One region of the Actinomadura rubteroloni genome, then DNA from elsewhere that is predicted to be linked to it. Evidence: predicted binding sites of a transcription regulator. Region 1 holds the regulator's gene; the other holds the start of a gene.

The links. Region 1 encodes HrcA, which represses chaperone genes, less so after heat shock. Its sites were predicted from a motif close to TTGGCACTCTCNNNNNGAGAGTGCCAA; they were not measured.
Region 2: BTM25_RS08470 (FmdB family zinc ribbon protein) is a predicted target of HrcA. The motif match lies at 1,384-1,410, and genes of this name have one in related genera.

Annotation. Positions count from the first base shown of each region.
Region 1 covers NZ_MTBP01000002.1:693,748-699,608, forward strand. The annotation lists gene BTM25_RS14720 (hypothetical protein) at 1-262, shown strand, start outside; gene BTM25_RS14725 (16S rRNA (uracil(1498)-N(3))-methyltransferase) at 266-997, opposite strand; gene dnaJ (molecular chaperone DnaJ) at 1,051-2,184, opposite strand; gene hrcA (heat-inducible transcriptional repressor HrcA) at 2,185-3,198, opposite strand; gene BTM25_RS14740 (DUF3097 domain-containing protein) at 3,315-4,127, shown strand; gene hemW (radical SAM family heme chaperone HemW) at 4,124-5,332, opposite strand; gene BTM25_RS14750 (antitoxin YezG family protein) at 5,373-5,813, opposite strand.
Region 2 covers NZ_MTBP01000001.1:1,909,550-1,915,410, reverse strand. The annotation lists gene BTM25_RS08475 (potassium/proton antiporter) at 1-1,336, shown strand, start outside; gene BTM25_RS08470 (FmdB family zinc ribbon protein) at 1,446-1,787, shown strand; gene BTM25_RS08465 (S-methyl-5'-thioadenosine phosphorylase) at 1,899-2,726, shown strand; gene BTM25_RS08460 (SAF domain-containing protein) at 2,723-3,739, shown strand; gene mscL (large conductance mechanosensitive channel protein MscL) at 3,845-4,246, shown strand; gene BTM25_RS08450 (D-alanyl-D-alanine carboxypeptidase family protein) at 5,299-5,861, opposite strand, start outside.

The DNA of each region.
Region 1 (5,861 bases):
GGGCGCGCCGACGTGCCCGCCCGTGCCGCCGCCGTCGCCGACCGTCGACCCGGCGAAGAAGACCCGCGCGGAGAAGACCGCCCAGCCGCGGCGGCACGAGCCGTGCCCGACACCGACCCCGGCCGCGCCGACGACGCCGCCGACCACCCCGCCGGTCACGCAGACGACCCCGCCGCCCGCGACGCAGTCCCCGACGACGGCGCCGACCGAGCCCGCGAGCAGCAACAACGACGGTTCGGGAGGCGCGCCCGGCGCGCCCTGACGCCTACCAGCGTCCGGTGAGCGCGGCGAGGACGGCGAGTGCCGCGACGCCCGCCGTGGACGTCCGCAGGACCGTCGGGCCGAGCCGCACCGGGTCCGCGCCCGCCGCGGCGAACGCCGCCAGCTCGGTGTCGGCGATGCCGCCCTCGGGGCCGACCACGACGACGATCTCGCCGTCCGGCGGGGGCGCGGCGGCGCTGAGCCGCGCGGCGGCCTCCTCGTGCAGGACGACGGCGGCCGACGCCCGTTCGAGCCGCGCGGCGACGTCGGCGGTGGTCGCCAGGTCGGCGACGGCGGGCAGCCAGGCGCGGCGGGCCTGCTTGGCGGCCTCGCGGGCGGTCGAGCGCCACCGGCCGAGGGCCTTGTCGCGGCGTTCGGCCTTCCAGCGGGTGACGCACCGCTCGGCCGCCCACGGGACGATCTCGTCCACGCCGGCCTCGGTCATCGTCTCGACGGCCAGTTCGCCGCGCTCGCCCTTGGGCAGCGCCTGGACGACCACGAGCCGGGGCACGGGCTCGGGCACGGCGCGGCGGACGTGGACCTCGACCGTCAGCGCGTCCTTGGCCACCGCCGCGACGACGCCCTCCACGAGGATCCCGGCGCCGTCGGTGAGGTCGACGCGCTCCCCGGCGCGCAGCCGCCGCACGGTGGCCGCGTGCCGCCCCTCCGGGCCGTCCAGCACGACGCGGTCGGCGTCGAGCGCCCCGGCCTCCGCCAGGAAAACCGGAGCCGTCACGGCCGTCCCTCCTCCTGCGCGCGGCCCGCGCTCCCGGCGGGCCGCGCGGGTGCTCAGTGCTGGTTGAAGACGTCCTTGAGGCGGGAGAAGACGCCGCGCTGGGCGGGCGAGAACTTGCCCGGGGGCCGCTCCTCGCCGCGCAGTTCGGACAGGCGCCGCAGCAGGGCCTCCTGCTCGTCGTCCAGCCGGTTCGGCGTCTCGACCGTCACGTGGAGCTTGAGGTCGCCGCGGCCGTTCTCGTCCAGGTGCCGGACGCCGCGCCCCGCCAGCGTGATGACCTGCCCGGACTGGGTGCCCGGCCGGATGTCGATCTCCTCGGCGCCGTCCAGGGTCTCCAGCGTGACGGACGTGCCGAGCGCCGCCGCCGTCATCGGGATCTCGACCGTGCAGTGCAGGTCGTCGCCCTCCCGGTTGAAGATCGGGTGCGGCTTCTCGACGATCTCCAGGAACAGGTCGCCGGGCGGGCCGCCGCCGGGGCCGACCTCGCCCTCCCCGGCGAGCTGGATGTGCATGCCGTTCTCGACGCCCGCCGGGATCTTGACCTTGACCGGACGGCGCGTGCGGACCCGTCCGTCGCCCGAGCACTCGGGGCACGGGTGCCGGATGACGCTGCCGAAACCGCCGCACGCCGGGCACGGACGGGCCGTCATGACCTGGCCGAGGAACGAGCGCTGCACCTGCTGCACCTCGCCGCGTCCCTGGCAGGTCGAGCAGGTCTCGGGGTGGGTGCCGGGCGCGGCGCCCTCGCCCCGGCAGGTGCCGCAGGCGACGGCCGTGTCGAGGTTCAGCTCCAGCGTGGTGCCGAACGCGGCCTCGGAGAGCTCCAGCTCGACGCGCAGCGTGGCGTTCCGGCCGCGCCGGGCGCGGCTGCGCGGGCCGCGCTGGGTGGCGGAGCCGAAGAAGGCGTCCATGATGTCGCTGAACGGGAACCCGGCGCCGCCGAACCCGCCGGGGCCCGCGCCGCCGCCCCGCGCGTACGGGTCGGCGCCCATGTCGAACATCTCCCGCTTCTGCGGGTCGGAGAGCACCTCGTAGGCCTGCGTGACCTCTTTGAACTTCTCCTGGGTCTCCGGGTCCGGGTTGACGTCCGGGTGGAGTTCCCGGGCGAGCCGGCGATAGGCCTTCTTGATCTCGTCCGGACTGGCGTCCCGCCGGACGCCGAGGGTCGCGTAGTAGTCGTTGGCCACTTACGAACCCGCCAGAATCTGTCCGACGTAGCGTGCCACTGCCCGTACCGCTCCCATCGTGCTGGGGTAGTCCATCCGTGTCGGCCCGAGCACTCCGAGCCGGGCCAGGGTGATGTCGCCCACGCCGTAGTCGGCGGCGACGACGGAGGTCGAGCGGAACCCCGCGTCGGGGTTCTCCGTGCCGATCCGCACGGTAACAGTAGAGGAATCGCCGGTCTCGCCGAGCAGCCGCATGAGCACGACCTGCTCCTCCAGCGCCTCCAGCACCTCGCGCAGGCCCTGCGAGAAGTCCATGTGGGCGAGGTTGGCGGCGCCGCCGAAGACGATCTTCTCGTCGGCCTTGTCCACCAGCGTCTCCAGCAGCACCGACAGCACTCCCGCCGCGAGCGGGCGCTCGTTGGCCGGAAGCTGGTCGGGCAGATTCGCCACGGCGTGCGCGACGTCGCCGAGCCCGCACCCGTCCAGGCAGGTGTTGAGCAGGGTGCGCAGGCGGCCGATCGACTCCTCGGCCGTCACGCCGTGCGCGTCGATCACCCGCTGCTCCACCCGGCCGGTGTTGGTGATCACGACGAGCAGCAGCCGGTTCTCGGCGACCGGCACCAGCTCCACGTGCCGGACCGTCGACCGCGACAGCGACGGGTACTGGACGACCGCGACCTGGCGGGTGAGCTGCGCGAGCAGCCGCACCGTCCGGCCGACGACGTCGTCGAGGTCGTAGGCGCCGCCGAGGAACGTCTCGATCGCGCGGCGCTCGGCCGACGACAGCGGCTTGATCGTGGACAGCCGGTCCACGAACAGCCGGTAGCCCTTGTCGGTCGGGACGCGGCCCGCGCTGGTGTGCGGCTGGGCGATGTAGCCCTCGTCCTCCAGGACGGCCATGTCGTTGCGGATGGTCGCCGACGACACGCCGAGGTTGTGGCGGTCCACCAGAGCCTTGGAGCCGACCGGCTCGTTGGTGGAGACGTGGTCCTCGACAATGGCCCGCAGGACCGCGAGTTTCCGGTCGTCGAGCACGTGGTCACCTCCCCTGCCCCGTACTGGCACTCCTTACCTTGGAGTGCCAAGTGTACGGCCCGCGCGGGGTCGGCCGAAGGTGCCGGGGCGTCTCGTCCTCGTTAGAGTGCGGATCCGTGCGGAGCAGAGACTACGGCGACGACGTCCTCGCGGGCGACTGGCGACTCCCCCGCAAGGGCCAGATTCCCGAGATACCAGCGGAAATTGGGCTTGTCGCGGAGGATCCGGACAGTGGCTTCTGCGGTGCCGTCGTCGGCTGCGACAAGCTGGGCGTCACGCTGGAGGACCGGTTCGGCAAGCGGCGCGTCTTCCCGCTCACCAAGGCCGGATTCCTCATCGACGGACGGCCCGTCACGCTCGTCCGGCCCGCGCCCGGACCGGCGGGCGCGGCGCGGTCGGCGTCCGGGTCGGTCGCCGTCCGGGGGCTGCGGGCGCGGGTGGCGCGCGAGAGCCGCATCTACGTCGAGGGCCTGCACGACGCCGAGCTGGTCGAGAAGATCTGGGGCCACGACCTGCGCGTCGAGGGCGTCGTCGTGGAGTTCCTGCGCGGCGTGGACGACCTGCCCGCCATCGTCGAGGAGTTCGATCCCGGCGAGGGCCGCCGCCTCGGCGTCCTCGTGGACCATCTCGTCGCCGGGTCCAAGGAGAGCCGGATCGCGGCGCAGATCACGTCGCCGGACGTCCTCGTGACGGGCCATCCGTTCATCGACATCTGGGCGGCCGTGAAGCCGTCCGCCGTGGGCATCCGCGCCTGGCCGGACGTGCCGCGCGGCATCCCGTGGAAGGACGGCGTCGTCGCCGCGCTCGGCTGGGGCGACGACACGGGCGCGGCGTGGAAGCGCATCCTCGGCCGCGTGTCGGACTACACCGACCTGGAGCCCGCGCTGCTCGGCCGCGTCGAGGAGCTGATCGACTTCGTGACGGGCTAGGTCAGGTCGCGGACGACCGCGTCCGCGAGCAGCCGCCCCCGCAGCGTCAGGACGGCGCGTCCCTGCTCCCACGGGCCGGGTTCGACCAGCCCCTCCCCGATCGCCCGGCGCACCGCCGCCGCGTCCAGCAGGTCCGCCGGGCAGCCCGTGGCGAGCCGCAGCTCCAGCATGATCCGCTCCAGCCGGCGGTCGTCGCCGGCCAGGATCTCGCGGGCGTGCGCGGGCGTGCTCCCGTCGGCCAGCCGCGCCGCGTACGCCGCCGGGTGCTTGACGTTCCACCACCGCGTCCCGCCGACGTGCGAGTGCGCGCCCGGCCCGACGCCCCACCAGTCCGCGCCCGTCCAGTACAGGACGTTGTGGCGGCAGGCGGCGTCGTCCGACGCGGCCCAGTTGGAGATCTCGTACCAGGTCAGGCCGTGTTTGGTCAGAAGTTCGTCGGCCAGCAGGTAGCGGTCGGCCATCGCGTCGTCGTCGGGGGCGGCGATCTCGCCCCGGCGGACGCGGGCGGCGAGCCGGGTGCCGTCCTCCACGATCAGCGCGTACGCCGACACGTGGTCGGGACCGCAGGCGAGCGCGGCCTCCAGCGAGGCGCGCCAGTCGTCGTCGGTCTCGCCGGGCGTCCCGTAGATCAGGTCGAGGTTGACGTGCTCGAACCCCGCCGCGCGCGTCCACTCGACCACCTGCGGGACGCGGCCGGGCGTGTGCGTCCGGTCCAGGACGCGCAGCACATGCTCCCGGGCGCTCTGCATCCCGAACGAGACGCGCGTGAACCCTTCCGCGCGCAGTTCGTCCAGGTAGCGGCGGTCCACCGACTCGGGGTTGGCCTCGGTGGTGACCTCCGCGCCCGGCGCCAGCCCGAACTCGGCGTCGATCGCGGCGAGGACCGCGCCGAGGTCGCGCGGCGGCAGCAGCGTCGGGGTGCCGCCGCCGACGAACACGGTCGAGACGGGCGGCGCGGCGTCCCCGAGGACGCGGCGGGCCAGCCGCACCTCGGCCGCCGCCGTCGCCGCGTAGGACTCCCGGGTCGCCCCTTCGCCCAGCTCCGTCGCCGTGTAGGTGTTGAAGTCGCAGTAGCCGCACCGGGTGACGCAGAACGGGACGTGGACGTAGAACGCCAGCGGCCGGGAGCCGAGGCCGTCCAGCGCGGCGGCGGGCAGGTCCCCGCTCGCGGGCACGGCGTCGCCGTCGGGAAGGGTGGCGGGCATCCTCCCAGTCTGCCGTGCGGCGGCGGGTGGTCGGGACCGGTCAGGACCCGGCGAGGCGGGCGCGCAGCCAGCCGGGGATGTGCTCGGCGGCGCGCGGGAAGCGGTCCAGGTCGAGGCGGTAGACGTCGCCGGTGAGCGGGGGCGAGAAGTCCGGCTCGCCGTCGTAGTCGAACTCGGCGCTGAACCGTCCGGAACGTTCCACGTCCAGCCGGGCGGTGAACCACGCGCCCTTGCCGCGCCGGTACATGCGGCGGCGCAGCTCGTCCATCTTCCCGACGGCCTGGCCGGGCGGCATCGCGGTCCGGCTGCGGCCGTGCGCGTCGCGGATCTCGAACAGCACGCTGTCGATCACGACCGTGGCGCGGAACTCCAGCCCGAGCCGCTCCCACCCGAACGGCGCCGCGGCCCGCAGCGCCCGGACGGCCGCGCCGACCAGCTCCCGTTCACGGGCCGAGCGCAGCACCTGGTCGGCGGACGTCATCGCGGGCACCTCCCGGGCAGTCAGGCGGCATCGGCCGCAGTCCGGAGT
Region 2 (5,861 bases), on a different contig from region 1:
CTTCGACGACGCCGAACTCGCCGAGATCCTCGGGCTCGCCGCGCTCGTCCTGATCCTCGCCGAGGGCGGCATCACGACCGACTGGCGGCGCGTCCGCAGTTCGGTCCCCGCCGCGATCTCGGTGTCCGTCGCCGGGACGCTGATCAGCATCGGCGTCGTCGCGGGCGCCGCGATGTGGCTGCTCGGCATGGACTGGCAGCTCGCGTTCCTGCTGTCCGCCGTGCTCGCGCCGACCGACGCCGCCGCGGTCTTCTCCGTCCTGCGCCGCCTGCCCCTGCCCTCGCGCCTGACCGGCCTGCTGGAGGCGGAGTCGGGCTTCAACGACGCCCCCGTCGTCATCATCGTCGTGGCCCTCAGCACCACGGACGCGACCGCGCCGAACCTGTTCGAGCTCTTCGGCGTCATGGCATATGAGCTGATCGCGGGCGGTCTCCTCGGCTTCCTGATCGGCTGGCTCGGTGCGTACGGGCTACGACACGTCGCGCTGCCGGCGTCCGGCCTCTACCCGATCGCGGTGCTCTCGCTGTCGGTCGGGGCGTACGGCGCGGCTGCGCAGACGCACGCCAGCGGGTTCCTCGCGGTCTATGTGAGCGCGCTCGTTCTCGGGAACTCGCGGCTTCCGCACCGTCCTGCCACGCGGGGGTTCGCCGAAGGCATCGGCTGGCTCGCGCAGATCGGGCTGTTCGTGATGCTCGGGCTGCTCGCCTCGCCCGGTGAGCTTCCGGCGCAGATCGTCCCGGCGCTGATCATCGGGTTCGTCCTGCTGCTGGTGGCGCGGCCGCTCTCGGTCGTGCTGTCCACGTTCGGCTTCCGGCTGGGCTGGGGCGAGAAGATTTTCGCCTCGTGGGCCGGGCTGCGCGGCGCCGTACCGATCATCCTCGCGACGATCCCGATGGTGAACGACGTGCCCGGCGCCGACCGGCTGTTCGCGATCGTGTTCAACATCGTCGTTGTGTTCACCCTGCTCCAGGGGCCGACGCTCCCGCTCGTCGCCCGCTGGTGCCGGCTCAAGGACGATGAGAACCCCCGCGAACTCGGCGTCGAGGCCGCGCCGCTGGAAGAACTCCACGCCGAACTGCTGGAGATCCGCGTCCCGCCGGACTCCCTGCTCGGCGGCGTCGAGTTGTTCGAGCTGCGGCTGCCGCCGGGGGCGTCCATCACGCTCGTCGTCCGGGACGGCGCCAGCTTCGTTCCCCACTCGACCACCGCGCTGCGCGGCGGCGACACGCTGCTCGTCGTGACGACCGAGGACGTCCGGGAACTCACCGAACGGCGGCTGCGCGCGATCAGCCGGCGCGGCAAGCTGGCGGGCTGGTTCGGGGAGACCGGGGCCTGAGCCGGGGAACAGCCCGGAGGAGAATCCCGTTGCCAACATCGGTACCATTAGCAGTCGTTTCAACTGAGTGCCAGCCCGCTGGTCCGGGCTGTGTCAGCGAGGAGGAACCGTGCCGACGTATCAGTATGTTTGCACCGAGTGCGGCGAGCCTCTGGAGGTCGTGCAGAGTTTCAGCGACGACGCGCTGACCGAGTGCCCGGCCTGCCAGGGCAAACTCCGCAAGGTCTTCTCGGCTGCGGGGATCATCTTCAAGGGGTCCGGGTTCTACCGCACCGACAGCCGAGGGTCGTCGTCGTCCGCGGCGACGTCGCCCGCCAAGTCGACGGATGCGGGCAAGTCGGACACCACGAAGTCGGACTCGTCCTCGTCGGCCTCGTCCGGCACGAGCGAGTCGTCCTCGTCGTCCACGACCACGTCGTCGTCCTCCTCCTCGTCGGAGAAGGTGGCCTGACCTCGCCGGGGGTCCGGCGAGCGGCGGGGCGCCCGGGGATCAGCGCGGGAGTTATCCACAGTTCGCGGCGGGCCTCGCGGAGCGGTGCGGCGGCTGCCTAGGGTCGGCCGCATGACGACTTCGCAGACCTTCCCCGGGCCGGCCGCCGAGATCGGCGTCATCGGCGGCTCGGGCTTCTACTCCCTCCTCGACGACGCGGAGGAGTTCCGGGTCGACACGCCCTACGGGGCGCCGAGCGACCCGGTTGCCGTCGGGGAGCTGAACGGCCGCCGCGTCGCGTTCATCCCGCGCCACGGCCGCGACCACCGGTTCCCGCCGCACGCCATCCCCTACCGGGCGAACCTGTGGGCGCTGCGGGCTCTCGGCGTCCGGCAGGTGCTCGCGCCGAGCGCCGTCGGCTCGCTGGTCGCCGAACACGGCCCCGGGACGCTCGCCGTGCCCGACCAGCTCGTGGACCGGACGTCCGGACGCGCTCAGACCTACTACGAGACCGGCGCGGCCATACATGTGCCGTTCTCGGACCCGTACTGCTCGACGGGTCGCCGGGCCGCCGTCGACGCGGCGCGCGTGACCGGCTGGGATCCGGTGGACGGCGGCACGCTCGTCGTCATCGAAGGCCCCCGGTTTTCCACCCGCGCCGAGTCGCGGTGGTTCGCCGGGCAGGGCTGGACGCTCGTCGGGATGACGGGCCATCCCGAAGCGGTGCTCGCCCGGGAACTCGCACTCTGTTACACGCCGTTGTGCCTGGTCACGGACCTGGACGCCGGGGTCGACACGGGCGAGGGCGTGACGATGGCGGAGGTGCTGGAGGTCTTCCACGCGAACGTGGGACGGCTGCGGGCTCTCGTCGGCGACGTCGTGACGCGCCTTCCGGACGAGCGTCCGTGCGCCTGCCCGAACGTGCTCGACGGCATGAAGCTTCCGCTGGAGCTGCCGTGAACGGGCTGCGCTCTTTGCTGCGGTGGCGCGTCCGGCACCGGCGAGCGGCGGCGGCCCTGTTCGCGGCGTTCGGCGCCGGGTTCGGGCTGCTCGCGCTCCGCCCGCCTGGGGCCGCCGGGGTGGGGATCCTGACGGCGGCGCGCGACCTTCCGGCGGGCGCGACGCTGCGGCCGTCCGACGTGCGGCGGGCGACGGTGCCGCCGGACGCCGTCCCGGCCGGGGCCGCGCGCTCTTCGCCGGCCGGACGGGTGGTGGCGGGCGCCATGCGGAAGGGCGAGCCGTTCACTGACGCGCGGCTGGTCGATGCCGCCGGTCTGCTGCGCGGTCTTCCGACGGGGACGGTGGCGACGCCCGTCCGGATCGCGGACGCCGACGCCGTGCGCCTGCTGCAGCCCGGGGACCGGATCGACATCCTGACGGCGAGTTCATCGGCAGCGGCCGAGCCGGCGTTCGCTGAGCTGGCGCCGCCCGACCCGACTGATCCCGGGCCACTGCCGAGTCCTTCCGTCCCGCCGCCCGCATCGCCGTCACCGACGCCGACACCGCCGCAGGAGCCCACCGCTGCCGCCACCCCGCACCCCGATCAAGGAGGCGCCGCACGATCGTCCGAGCGGACGCACGCGCCCGGCCCCGCCCCGCCGCTCCCCCGCCCGTCCAGCGGGACGACCTCGGTACCTCCCCAGCCCGCACCCACCACGCGGCCGGCCCTGGCCGACCTCGGGCCGGGCCGAAGAACCGAGCCAGGGCACGGCATCGGACTCGGAAGTTGGCCGGGGCATGCGGTGGACGGAGCAGGCTTTGCCTTGCGCGTTGATCGGGAAGGCTCTATGCCCGTGGGCGCTCCGGGGGCTCGTGCCCGGTTGGTCGCGGCGGGTGTGACCGTGCTCGCCGTGCCGCGTAGCCGCGAGACGGCGGGTCAGGGAGCGCTCGTCGTCGTGGCGACGGACCGCGCGCAGGCGGCCGCGCTGGCGGGGGCGGGAGGTGTTCTCTCGGTCACGATCGAACCGGACTGAGACACGACGAACACGGGGAATCCTTGCGATATCACGCACAGTGCCCGAGTGATTCGGGTAGAAAGTGTGGTCGTCACACCCCCGACACGTGCTGGAGACTCCATGATGGGCGGCTTCAAGAAGTTCGTCATCCGCGGGAACCTGGTCGATCTGGCGGTCGCGTTCGTCGTCGGCGCCGCGTTCGCATCGCTGGTGAAGGAGTTCGCGAACTCGTTCATCACGCCGCTGATCGCCCTGTTCGGCGGGAAGCCGGACTACACGGCCCTGACGTTCAAGCTCGCGGGCACCACCTTCCCCTACGGGAACTTCGTGACCTCGGCGCTCTCGTTCACCATCACCGCCGTGGTCGTGTACTTCCTGGTGGTCCTCCCGATGAGCAAGCTGCTGGAACGCCTCGACCGCGGCAAGGAGAAGTCCGAGCACGAGTGCCCGGAGTGCCTGAGCGAGATCCCCATCAAGGCCCGCCGCTGCCGCTTCTGCACGGCGCTGGTCACCGCCGACGCCTAACCCCGTCACCGAGGCGGACACTCACCCGACCAACCACCCAACCCAACCGCCCGGCCCCACCGCCCAGACCACCCCGGGCCACCCGGGGCCACCCGGGGCCACCGCGGGCCGCCGCGGGCCGCCCAGCCTCCGTCCGAGCGCTCCGGTCACCGGCGGCCAGGCCGGCCGTCCAGGCGCCGCACAACCAGCCCGGCCACCGCAGGCGTCGTGACTACTTGCGATCCCTACCGCCGCTGCGCCGCCACCCGTCGCTGCAGGAGCACTGCCAGCGGGCGTACTCGACCGGCCAGGTGCGCATGGATTATCGGGCGCCCGGCAGCCCGCCGGATCTACGCGGATCCGGCGGGCACAGCCCCGTGCGGCTGTGGCCCAGCACCGCACGCCCCACCGCACGCCCGCACGACCTGAGGCCACACCACCTGAGGCCACACGCCTCGGTCTCGCCCAGCATCGCCCAGGCTCCCGCCAGGTCGGCGCGGTCCACGCGGCTTTGCTCGCCCGCCATTACCGGCAGCCTCGCTCGGCTCTGCCTGACCGACCGGCCTCGCACAGGCCCGTGCCACCCGGGACCCGCACCACCGGCACCACCGGCACCACCGGCACCATCGGCTCGGTCTCGCGCAGCATTGCCCGGCTTCCGCCGGGTCGGCGCGGGTCCATGGGGCTCTGCTCGTCCGGCGTTTACCGGCAGCCTCACGCGGCTATGCCTGACCGATCAGCCTCGCGCGGCCTGTCCTGCCTGCCCGGTCTCGCGCAGGCCCGCACCGCCCGCACCACCTGCACCACCACCGGCACCATAGGCACCACGGGCGCCGTCGGCGCTATGGCTCGGTCTCGCGCAGCGTCGTCCGGCTTCCGCCGGGGCTGTGCGGGCCCCTACGGATCTAGCGGGCATCGGGCATCGGGCAATGGGCGTGGTGCTATTTGAGATCTATATGGATCGTTCGGGGAGAGGTGGGGACTCGCGGCGCGGAATGCGTGAGGGGTACGCGTCGAGGCTCCGCTGTTTTTTTCTGCGGGGTGGGCTGCCTTTTGCTTCGGGGGTCGGGAGGTTAGGGTTCCGTGCCTGTTGAGCCGTTGGGTGTGTGGCCGAATTCCCAGTGCCATGGCTCGAAGGGGTTGCTGTAGGCCCAGGCGGGGTGGAACCAGCCGTATTTGCGGGAGTTGGCTTCCAACCAGTTGAACTGGGGGGAGCCCTGGTTCTGGACGCCTCCGCAGACGTCGACTGCTTGGCCCTTGCCGTGGTTGCTCGTGCCGGGGACCGCCGCGAAGGCCGGGCGCTGGGCGTAGATGCGTTGTTGTTCGGCGAGGCTGCGGTAGGAGTCCGTCAGGCACATGTTGCGGCCGAAGCGGCGTTTGTAGGCGGCGTTCAGTTTGTAGAAGGACAGCGCCGCATCGGGGCGTAGTTCACGGTTCTTCTGCGGGAGCGGGCAGAGGTACTTTGCGGGGATCAGGCCGTTGGGGAACGTTCTAGCCTTGGCCGCCAGGCCTTTGTCGCAGGACATTTCCAGGCGGCGCTGGTCGTTGACGTCCAGCTTGTTCAGCGTCGTCGTGAGCTGGCGGGTGAGGTCCGCCGACTTCTGCTTGAGCTGCTCGACCTGCTGCTGCACCTTCG